Simiduia agarivorans SA1 = DSM 21679: one gene and its partner. The protein of the gene in region 2 interacts with the protein of the main gene of each other region in a pairwise test. Links are inferred from orthologs where the notes say so. Each region holds a gene or a part of one and is shown on either strand. Other genes may lie near its edges.

Region 1 (3,531 bases), 460 kb from region 2 along the record:
CAACTGGGTAATTTTGGTTTTCACCACGTCCATACCGACGCCGCGGCCGGACACATCAGAGATCTCGGTTTTAGTGGAGAAGCCCGGCGCAAAGATCAAAGAAAACGCTTCTACGTCACTCAGGCGCTGTGCTGCGTCCTCGTCCAATACGCCCTTCTCTACCGCTTTTTCCTTTAATTTCTCGGGATCCATACCGCCGCCGTCATCTGTGATAGACAACAGAATATGATCGCCTTCCTGTTCGGCGGCCAGTATGACTTTACCAACCCGGGACTTTCCGCTTTTCTCGCGCACGTCGGGCAGCTCGATACCGTGGTCAACCGAATTACGCACCAGGTGAACCAGGGGATCGGCCAGTGCTTCCACCAGGTTTTTGTCCAGATCGGTTTCTTCGCCCTGAAGCTCGAGATTGATTTCTTTTTTAAGATTGCGCGCCAGATCCCGTACTACCCTGGGAAAGCGACCAAACACTTTCTTGATTGGCTGCATCCGGGTTTTCATTACCGATGTCTGCAAGTCTGCAGTAACCACATCCAGATTGCTCACGGCCTTACTGAGCGATTCGTCGTTGGTATTAGCGCCTAACCGCACCAGTCGGTTTCGTACCAGCACCAATTCGCCCACCATATTCATGATATCGTCGAGCCGCTGTGTATCGACCCGAACCGTGGTTTCCGCAGCGGGTGGTGGATTGTTATCCCGTGCCGGGGCCTTCGCTGGTACCGAAGGCGCGGGTGTTGCTGCCGCAGTGGGTTTAGGAGTGGGCTTGGCCGCCGGTTTTGGCGCCGCTGCAGGCGTCGGTTTTGGCGTGGGACCCGGTTTTGGTGCAGCGCTGGCCGCGGGCGCCGCTACCGCGCCACCTTTGGCCCCTGGGCCTTTGCCGCTGCCGTGCAACTCGTCGAGCAGCGCTTCAAATTCATCTTCGGTGATAGTGTCTCCGCCCCCGGCTGCAGCAGCGGGTGCTTTGGGTGGAGGCGGTGCCGTTTTGCCCGGCCCCTTGCCTTTACCATGAAGCTGATCGAGCAAAGCTTCGAACTCATCCTCGGAGATATCGTCGCTTTGACTGGCTGGTGCCGGGCTGGCACTGGGCGCTGTAGCACCCGGGCCTTTGCCCTTGCCGTGCAACTGATCCAGGATAGATTCAAACTCTTCTTCAGTGATATCGTCAGTGGCAGCCGACGCTGGCGCCGGATCTTTCGCCGCAGGAGATGATGGCGGATCAATAGCGTCCAGCAATTCGTTAAATTCGGCATCGGTAATATCATCACCGGGTGCTGGAGCCTCTGCCTGCACCGCTTCGACATCTGAGTCACTCTGATCCGGCTCTGCCGGCTCGGAATCTGCGCCGTCACTCGATTCGTTAAGGTCTTCGAGATTGACCAAACGCTCGAGCTGGTGAATCAATTCCGGATTTGCCGGCGTGGGCGCTTCTCTGGCCTGAACTTCCTCAAACTGGTGGTTAACCGCATCCAGAGCCTGCAACACCACGTCCATCAGCTCCGGAGTTACCGACCGTTTGCCTGTGCGCAAGATGTCGAATAAATTTTCTGTTACGTGGCAACAGTCGACCATGGCGCCCAACTGCAAAAAACCGGCACCACCCTTAACGGTATGAAATCCCCGGAAAATCGCATTCAACAGGTCGCGGTCGTCGGGCTGACGCTCCAGCTCAACCAGCTGTTCAGACAATTTTTCCAATATCTCGCCGGCTTCCACCAGGAAGTCTTGCAAAATATCTTCGTCATCGCCAAAACCCATTCAGCGCTCCTCGTTGACCAACGTTATATAGCTGGTCTGATAATTTCAGAATCCTAAGCTGGACAGCAGATCGTCCACATCATCCTGCCCGGACACCACATCTTCGCGCTTGTCGGCGTGAATCTGCGGCCCCTCAGCTTCGCTGCCAGATTTCCCGCTGGCCTCCTGTTTATCGGCCGGAAAGTCGATTCCTGTAATTTCTTCAACTTGCCCTGCGATGCGCACCAAACCAACCAGCTGGCTTTCCACATCCGAAACCAGATCAATCACCTTTTTCAGCACTTGGCCGGTGAGATCCTGATACCCTTGCTCCAGAATAATGTCCTGCAAATTGCCATTCAGAATGCCGGCGCTGGCCTCGATCTGCCCGAGAAACTGGTCAATTCGCTGATACAAATCGCGGAAGTCATCTGCACTCAGCTCCCGGCGTTTTAAAGCGCGCCAGCTTTCGCCCAGCGTCGCTGCTTCCTGACCCAATTCCACCGCGATGGGTGCACAGGCCTCCACTTTATCCATGGTTTTATTGGCAGCGTCCTGCGTCAGGCGCAGAACATAGTTGAGACGATCGCTAGCGTCAGAGATCGCATCGGAATCCGTTACACCAGAATCGACATTGAAGTTTTTAATCGCATCGTGCAGTCCACGCGTCAGTTTGCCCACGTTATGGAACAAATGACGGTCGCGACTTTCGATGATTTGTTCGATCAGGCGGGACGCCTCATCGAATTGATCGCCCTGAAGCTTTTCAATCAGGAGCTTGGCGCAGTCCCGCAGCTCCGCAACGAATTCGTCATTGCCTTTTTGGTATTGCTCTTTTGCCATGAAATCGATGCCATTAGGGAAAAGTCGCCGGCGTCAGCCGGTTGCGTGAAGAATCAGCCTACGCGCTCAAAAATCTTGTCGATCTTTTCCTTCAGTACCTGGGCGGTAAACGGCTTGACTACATAGCCACTGACCCCGGCCTGCGCAGCCTCAATAATCTGATCCCTTTTGGCTTCTGCAGTCACCATTAACACCGGCAAAGACGCCAGCTTTTCGTCTGCCCTGACCTGCTTAAGCAGCTCGATTCCGGTCATCCCGGGCATATTCCAGTCAGTCACCAAAAAATCGAAGTCGCCAGACTTGAGCATCGGCAGCGCCGTAGCCCCGTCATCGGCCTCTTGGGTGTTGCTAAAGCCCAGATCGCGCAACAGATTCTTGATAATCCGCCGCATGGTGGAAAAATCATCAACGATCAGGATTTTCATGTTCTTGTCCAAAGCAACCTCCGTCGTACCCTGCTGGACGCTCTTTTCATCAGTCTAGTAGCTGAAATCACGGCTACCAGTTTTGTTTATCATTTCGTTATAAGAACGGCGAAATAGTAGCCAAACAGGCTAAAGTCCACCCTTCCAGCCTGTCAGCTTTGCCCGGAGGCGACCGGCAGCCTGGGAATGAATCTGGGAAACCCGGGATTCGCTCACACCCAGTACCTGGCCAATCTCTTTGAGATTGAGCTCTTCGTCATAATAAAGACTGAGTACCAGTTGTTCGCGTTCCGGTAGTTGGGTTATCGCCTGCGCCAGCGATTGCTTTAGCGCCTGTCGCTCAAAGGCGTCTGACGGCGCTTCAAGGCCCATGCTGCCTGCGCCTTCCGCAATGCCAGCCTCATCATCACCGGCAGATTCCTCATAACTGAATAGCCTGCTGTGCGCCGTATCGGTCAACATGGCACGGTAGTCATCCAGCGACAGCGCCATCGCATCGGCGATTTCCTTTTCCGCTGCATCGCGC
Region 2 (8,188 bases):
ATCAGCTTATCGTCAAGCTCATGATCTGCAAAAACTGATCTCAGGCACATCGCCAGGGAATAGGCTTCCTCCCCCGTAGAGCAGCCAGCGCTCCAGAGCCGGACTCGACCTGAGCCGGCACGTTTGAGCTGGGGCAAATATTCCTGTTTCAAATATTCAAAATGATGATACTCCCGAAAAAATCGGGTCAGGTTAGTGGTAACCGCATTTATAAAAGCCGGTAACTCTTGTTGCGCATTGCGCCGAATATAGTTGCAGTAACCGGCAAAGCTATCAATTTTCAGAATCCTGATTCGACGCATGATGCGGCGGTATAGCATGTGTCTCTTGGCTTCACCCAAAACAATGCCAGAATGCTCATACACTAAACTGCACAGAAAACGAAAATCGGCAGCTGACAGTTCGTACAAACCACCCTCCGACGATGAACTCAGAACTCCTCCCATTCCTCACCGCCTGACGTATGCCGCCCACCGGCAGGCCGCACAGCTGGCCGGGCATCAGGCAATTGGCGCCGCTTCGGGCGGGTCATTGGCATATCATCCTGACTAAAATAGGAAACCAGATCGAGTAAACTTCTTGCTTGCTCCTCCATAGCCCGACTGGAGGCCGATGCTTGCTCTACCAGAGCGGCGTTTTGCTGTGTCATTTCGTCCATTTGAGACACCGCTTGGGACACTTCATTGATCCCTGCTGCCTGCTCTTTGCTGGCGATATTGATTTCGCTGATATAGCTTTCCACAGACATCACAGCGTCCGACAAATCTTTCAACGTATCGCCCGTATTTTTGACCAGACGGGAACCTTCGCCAACGGCCTCTACGCTGTCGCTGATCAGGGATTTGATTTCTTTGGCAGCACTGGCGCTGCGTTGTGCCAGATTGCGGACTTCTGCAGCAACAACTGCGAAGCCTCTACCCTGCTCTCCCGCTCGCGCAGCTTCCACCGCCGCATTGAGCGCCAACAGATTAGTCTGAAAGGCAATTTCGTCGATGACGCCAATAATATCCTCAATTTTTTTGCTGGTACGCTTGATGGCATCCATCGCGTCGATCGCTGAAGCAACGACTTGGGTGCCATCGGAGGCTTTAGTCATCGCTTTGCGAGACAGCTCCGAAGCCTCTGACGTTCGGTTTACATTTTCAGACAGCGTGGAAGCCAGTTGCTCCATGGCGCTGGCCGTTTCTTCCAATGAGGAGGCCTGATTTTCTGTTCGCTGACTGAGATCCAGATTGCCCTGGGCGATTTCTCTGGCGGCGTCCAGCACTGTACGTGAGGCCAGTTTTATCTCCCCGACCAGTTCACTTAACTTTGCATTACTGGCATTAAGACCACCCGCCAAATCAGAGAACCGACCGCCAAAATTACCCTGCACCACTTCACCCAGATTGCCACCGGAAACCGCTTCGGCCACCCGTATGGCCTCATCGATGGGGCGGCTGACAGAGTCCAGCAACTCATTAATGGCACTGAAAATGATCTTATCAAAACCCTGATAACCTTCAGTGTCTATACGTGCAGACAAATCGCCCTCGCTCGCGGACTTGATCAGCCCTTCCAATAAAGTTTCTGTTTCTCTGATATGAGTTGTGTCTTCCCATTGCACTGCATTGCCAAGATGGTTTCCTATATCATCCAGAAGCGGGATGGCTGTCAGCCTGAAGTGCAAGTCCGCTACCTTAATATTGGCCACATACGGTAAATTCGCCGGATTAGACAGAATGGCCTTCTGATGCGCAGGATTCTGATGAAAGGTATCAAAATTGGTACCCACCAATCTATCCACCGAAAAATTGGGAAAGCTCTTGCGCAACTCCGGCTCACGGTTTCTCAGCATGGATTTAACCGCATTATTGGCGTATACAATGTTGCCCTCCAGATCCGCCATCATTAAACAGTTTGTCATGGCGCCAACGGAGCTTCTGAACCGGTAGCTGGCCTGTTCATGCTCTCGGGCATCGGTTACATCACTCCATTCCAGCGTATTACCAACGTAGTTACCTTGCTTGTCTATTATGGCCGTCACGTTGAGTTCGATTGTTAAGGGCCCGATCTGAATATCCGCCTTGTGGGGCAGATTGCTGGGATTGGATAACAGTCGTCGCTGATGCTCCGGGTTTTGATGGAACTGATCGATACAGCCTCCCATCAAATACTCTTCTGTAGCTTCAAATGCAGGCCACACACTGCGCAAACTGCTTTCATGCTTCCTGAACAGTTGCAGCGTGGCGCGATTCATATAGGTGATTTTGAAATCCCGATCTATCATCATGATGGCGGTAAGGGCATTATTGATCGCAGATTGAAAGTGCGACTGCATATGATCAGCTTCCATTTCCAGCTCTCCTGGTAGAATTACCGCCTGAGTTCAGCAACCGAAGGTCAGTTGCCGGGCCAAGCGAATCAAGTAGTCCACGACCGGCATCCAATTCAACCGGCTTCATCGTTATAACAGTACACATCAGCCCGCCTGCACGGATTGCAGGGGTCTGAACATGACATCCGGATCCATCAGTGCATCCATTGCCAACACCAGAACCAATCCATACGGCCCCTCGAACATGGACTCGATAAAACCAACATCGATGGACGCTCCGAAACCGGGGGGCTGTAACTGGCTTCCGGCCGGGATATTGATCATGTCTTGCACGTTATCCACCAACAGTCCAATCCTATGTTGATGACCCGGTAAATTCAGATAGACCACTACGGAGGTTTTCCCCGGTTTTATAGCCGCCAATCCAAAGCGCGCACGCAAATCGATCAGCGGCACGATGATGCCACGCAAATTGACCACACCCAGAACATAAGCCGGTAAGGTTGGCAGGGGTGTCGCCCCCTCCCAGACGCGAATTTCCTCTACCGCTGACGCATTCAATGCATAACGCTCACCCGCCAGATCAAAAATCAGAAAATCCATTAATCTGACTCCAGCGCCAACATTTTCTGGGTATCCAAAAGCGTTAACGTTTTATCTTCCAGGCTTATCAGCCCGGCATATAATTCATACGGGATCTGATTTGCGCCAGGCGTTCCGACCTGTACCGACCCGCTATCCTGTGCGATTACGTCCGTTACTGCATCTACCACAAACCCCAGCGATCGACGCGTGCCCTCAACACACTCGGACAGAATGATAACCACCGTTGTATCCACCACCTTTGCATCACCCACACCAAGCAGCAAACGCAAATCCAGTATAGGGACTATGTCCCCACGCATATTGATCACACCCAAAACATGATCGGATGCGTTCGGCAGACGTGTTGCGTTGGAATAGCGTCTTATCTCAGTCACTGCCCGAATATCAATAGCGTAGTACTCATCCCCCACCAACAATGTCATCAGCTGGTTACCCTGCACCAGCATATCCAAATCGTGCAACAGATCGATTGCCTGCTCATCAGCCGCCAGATCCTGCAACACCAAAGGCGCACCGACTGATTGACTGGCAGTATCAGGCAACGGCATAAAGCCCCCTGCGACCAATACCTTTCTGATACAGCTTGTACAAACCCGGCACATCCAGAATCAAGGCAACCCTCCCGTCACCCAATATCGTCGCACCTGCCAAACCGTCTACCTTGCGGTAATTTTTTGATAGGCTTTTTATCACTACCTGCTGCTGGCCAAGCAGCTCATCAACCAGGAGGGCCAATTTTTGTCCAGCCGCCTCAACCACTACGATGAGGACATTTTCCGATACCAATGCCTGGGGGTTAAATCCGAAAATTGCCTCGAGACTGACGACGGGTATGTTCTCGTCTCGCAAGGTATAAAAACATTGATTAGCAGCCGCCTTGCGCAACCCACTACGTCGCACTTGCACAGATTCCACTATATTGAGCAGTGGCGCCACATACACGTCACCCGCCACACCCAGCAGCTGTCCATCCACTATCGCAAGCGTCAGAGGCAGTTGGATACGGAACCGGGAGCCTTTACCGGGCTCGGACTCCACCGCAATCGAACCGCCTAGCTCATGAATATTGGCGCGAACCACATCCATGCCAACACCGCGCCCACTGACTTCACTCACAGCTTCTGCTGTGGAGAACCCCGGATGGAAAAGTAACTCTATCGCTTCAGCCTGAGTGAGCGTTTGATTCGGCGCGAGCAGGTTTTTTTCTACCGCGCGCGACCTCACTCGGTCCAGTTGAATACCCGCACCATCGTCTTTGACTTCGATAACAATATTCCCGCCCTGATGAAAGGCCCGGAGGCTTATCACGCCCTCCGCTGGCTTATCTGACGCAAGCCTGATTTCGGCTGGTTCAATGCCATGGTCAACCGCATTGCGAATCAGGTGCACCAAGGGATCACCAATGCGCTCCATGACTGTCTTATCCAACTCGGTTTGTTCACCGGTAATATCCAGTCGTATACGCTTGCCCATTTTTGCGGACAAATCGTGCAGCATGCGCGGAAAACGGTTGAATACGAAGCTGATGGGTAACATGCGGATACGCATCACACTTTCCTGCAAATCCCGGGTTTGCTGGGTGAGTTGCTGCAACCCGGAAATCAGGCGCTCAAAACGCTCGTTCTCAAGCTCCCGACTCATGTCATTCAGCATGGATTGGGTAATCACCAACTCGCCCACCAGATTTATCAGATCATCTACCCGGTCAGTACTGACCCTGATTGATGTACTTTGCGAGGCTGTCGGCTCCCCGGATGATATACTGGCGGTTGTTACCTGCACCCCGCTGGCGGTGTCCGGTTTGGTTATAGCGTTGTCACCCTGATGGGTATCTGGGAGAGCGTCATCTGCTACGGCATTATTCTCGGTAGGTGCAGATTCGGTCAGAGTATTCCGTTCGGTTGCCTGACCAGCAACCGGCGCCTGAGTATTAACGGTAACCTGACTCACGGGCTTGATGTCCAGCTCACAACTATCGGATACCCACTCAAACACTTCCTCTATCTGAGCTTCACTCACATCGCCTTCAAGACAAAGTTTCCATGACAGAAAGCACTCATCGGGTTCCAGCTGGCCAAATGCCGGCAGACGCGAACTGTCTGCGCGCACATCCAGCTTGGCTAATGTGGCCAATTCGCGAAATATCCGTGAAGGCTCGTTACCCGTGAGCAGAATATCGGGCTGTGGACAAAAACGAATAAACCATCGCTGATTGCCACCCGCATACCCTCCGCGTTCGCCTGGCGCTGATTTGACCGCCGTGCCATCTGCGCCAGCGCCAGCGCCTGCAAATTCCTTATGCCCGACCGGATCCATGACTGTTTCAGTGACGGTGTCTTTTGGCGCGACAATGGTGGACGGAGACACACCAGCTTCCGCAAGTTGAACCAGACTGTCATGCAGCCCCTGGTATTGTTCGAAGGGTACCGGTTGCTTTTGTTGATGCCCGGCAATCATCCGGCGCAATATGTCGCAACTCTGAAATGCAACCTCAACCACCTCGTCTGACAGATCCCGTTGGTGACTGCGCACCTGGTCCAGTACCGTCTCGAGGTGATGGGTTAACTCAGCGATATCACTAAAACCGAAAGTGCCCCCACCGCCTTTGATAGAATGGGCTGCGCGGAATATGGTATTAATCACACTGTCTGACGCATTGCCATTCTTAACTACGTCAAGCAATGCCTGTTCCATTGCATCCAGCCCCTCCAGACTTTCGTCAAAGAAGATCTGATGAAACTGAGAGAGATCAATTGACATACCTTAATCCAGTACACGCGCCACGGTGGCCAATAATTTTTCGGGATTGAAAGGCTTTACCAGCCATCCCGTTGCACCAGCCGCTCGCCCTTCCTGCTTTTTTTCCACCGAAGACTCAGTGGTTAACACCAGAATGGGCGTATATTTGAACTGCGTTAATTTTCTCAATTCTCGCACCAGCGTAATTCCATCCATGCGGGGCATATTGACATCGGTAATTACCGCATCAAATTGCGCGGCTTGCGCCCGGGCCAGTGCTTCAACGCCATCCTCGGCCTCCACCACCCGATGCCCATCTGCTGCCAAGGTGGCGGCTACCATACCGCGCATGGACACAGAATCATCTACCACCAGAACACATGCCATACTCAATGCCCTTCAAATTCGTGAGCAAGCCCCAGTTGCGAGGCGACATCCAAAAAAGGCTGGGCGGGCGCAGTCCAGGTCACGTTTCCACTGCGGAACTGAACCTCCTTTTTAAACGCCAGCAGCAATTGAATACCGGCCGTATCAATTCGGTTTATCGATGACAAATCCACTGTAAAGCTGCTTGCCCGCGCCAATGCATCTTCGAAAAGTTTATATTTTTCCTGCACCTGACTCACATCCAGGTTTGCGCCCAACGCAATCGTGAACCGTGAATCTGTCATTTTACTTTCCATTCTCGCTTAACCCCGGCGTTCCCACGCAACCCGATTGTCAGAGCGTCCCTGCATAACGCAAATCGCCGGCAATTCATTACTACAGCCCCACCGTCAAGCCGTGCCCTATTTCGGCGACCCTAACGCAGTTCCGGCCCTGTTCTTTCGCGCGATACACTGCAGCATCAGCGCGCCCAAACAGCGTAGCAAAGTCACCCGAGTCCGGCGTTAGTGCAGCCACACCAAAACTGGCGGTTACCTCCAGATCGGCTGGCCTCAGCTCCATGAGCCGATTACGCAATGCATCAGCCTTGCGCTCGGCGTCATTCAGCCCACAGTGGCTCATGAGAATGACAAACTCTTCGCCACCGTAGCGGGCAATCACATCATCCTTCCGGCCAAATTGTTGCAGCATATTGCCAACTTGCACGAGGACCTGATCGCCCACTGCATGGCCGTGCACGTCATTCACTTGCTTGAAATGATCAACATCAAGAATAACCAAGGACAGATCCGTGCTTTTGCGTTTTGACTCTGCTATGCGCTTCTCGACCACCTCCATCAGAAAATGCCGGTTGTACAAACCGGTCAGCTGATCGCGCATTGCCAAACGTTCAAGTTGCTGCTGTTGCATTTTCAATTGGCTGACCAATCGCTGAGTTTTGATCTGGTTGTTCACCCGGGCTAGAAGCTCCTCGGCCAACACAGGTTTGGCCGTGTAATCGGAAACGCCGGCCTTGAACAATTGCAAGCGCCTGGCTTCATCGCCGTAGCCGCTGATTGCAATGATCGGAATATCGCGTTTATTAACATCCTGATGGGAGCGGATCTGACGCACGAGTGTGAGCCCACTGTTTTCACCTGCCAGTACAACATCGGTCAGCACCAGATCGAAATCCGACTGATTGAAGGCCGCCATCGCCTCCTCAGCCGTGGTAAAAAACGTTACATCATGCTCCGCATTTTCAAGAAGCATTTTGGTTGCGACCCCGACACTCCGGGTGTCCTCAACGTACAGAATGCGGCCATGGGCGCGATTGCGCCCCATGATCTGACGGGCGAACTCGTCCACAGAGCGCTCGAACTGGGCAAAATTTTTCTTGTGAAACAGGTCGGTAACGCCGCCCTCAAGACATTCCTTCTGGAGCTCCGGGTCAATTTTGCTGCTGAGCACCAACACCGGTACATGCCTCAGATTGGCAATCTGATGCAAAGACTGGCACAAACGCGCAACGGCCATATCGGGCAAGGCCGCTGAAGCCACCACAAGTTGTGCAGGATGCTGTTCTGCCAGCAACAGCGCGGTGGATGCACTGTCCGCTTCCAGGGTGCTGAATCCATGAACCGCCAAGGTAGATGACAACAGCTTTCGGTAGGTAGCAGAGGGCTCCACAATCAACGCTTGCATCTGAATACACTCTTCACAAATGAAAACAGGCCCACAGGCCTGTATTAGAGTGTAGTTCGCTTTTCCAACGTTGCTGTCAGGCGGGACTTGAACCCATGATCCACTGCAGCAGACGGTGCATCTGCGCGTATATGGAGGCCCGCTCAGGCTTGGCTCCCGCCGCCAGCCCTTCGTATTCCAGGCGCTGGAGGGTGCCCAGAAAGAGCTCTGCGTCCACTTCGGGCGAATCGGAACCCAGACGCTGGCACAGACTGATGAAATCGGTCTTGAATCGCGACCGCAAAGCGCCGGCGGCCAAACGCAGGGACGGATCTAAGTGCATGTCGTAAAACAGGGTCATCTCCAGCACCAATCCGCTCGGCCTTTGGGTCACCTGCTCCATGATGTAATCTGCCGCCCAGTTGGCCAAACGTTCCCTCAGCGCGGCAGCACTTGGGCCAGACTCGGCCGGATGCT

What was found. The genes of interacting proteins can lie anywhere in the genome.
Region 1: the proteins of M5M_RS00405 (region 2) and M5M_RS02445 interact in binary tests that used the Escherichia coli proteins (3 or more experiments, as listed by UniProt). The link is inferred for Simiduia agarivorans SA1 = DSM 21679 from one-to-one orthologs.

Annotation. Positions count from the first base shown.
Region 1 is NC_018868.3:544,693-548,223, reverse strand. The notes cover bases 693-3,531. They hold M5M_RS02445 (protein phosphatase CheZ), read right to left. Parts: upstream 2,581-3,531; coding sequence 1,804-2,580; downstream 693-1,803. Other genes in these bases: M5M_RS02435 (RNA polymerase sigma factor FliA), read right to left, coding at 3,135-3,531; cheY (chemotaxis response regulator CheY), read right to left, coding at 2,634-3,017; M5M_RS02450 (chemotaxis protein CheA), read right to left, coding at 693-1,758. Also shown: more of M5M_RS02450, read right to left, coding at 1-692.
Region 2 is NC_018868.3:84,809-92,996, reverse strand. The notes cover bases 3,071-5,991. They hold M5M_RS00405 (chemotaxis protein CheA), read right to left. Parts: upstream 5,684-5,991; coding sequence 3,458-5,683; downstream 3,071-3,457. Other genes in these bases: M5M_RS00400 (response regulator), read right to left, coding at 5,687-5,991; M5M_RS00410 (chemotaxis protein CheW), read right to left, coding at 3,071-3,471. Outside these bases: M5M_RS00425 (CheR family methyltransferase), read right to left, coding at 1-410; M5M_RS00420 (methyl-accepting chemotaxis protein), read right to left, coding at 431-2,335; M5M_RS00415 (chemotaxis protein CheW), read right to left, coding at 2,462-2,920; more of M5M_RS00410, read right to left, coding at 2,920-3,070; more of M5M_RS00400, read right to left, coding at 5,992-6,049; M5M_RS00395 (STAS domain-containing protein), read right to left, coding at 6,052-6,333; M5M_RS00390 (diguanylate cyclase), read right to left, coding at 6,425-7,732; M5M_RS00385 (TetR/AcrR family transcriptional regulator), read right to left, coding at 7,809-8,188. UniProt on the Escherichia coli protein: Involved in the transmission of sensory signals from the chemoreceptors to the flagellar motors. CheA is autophosphorylated; it can transfer its phosphate group to either CheB or CheY.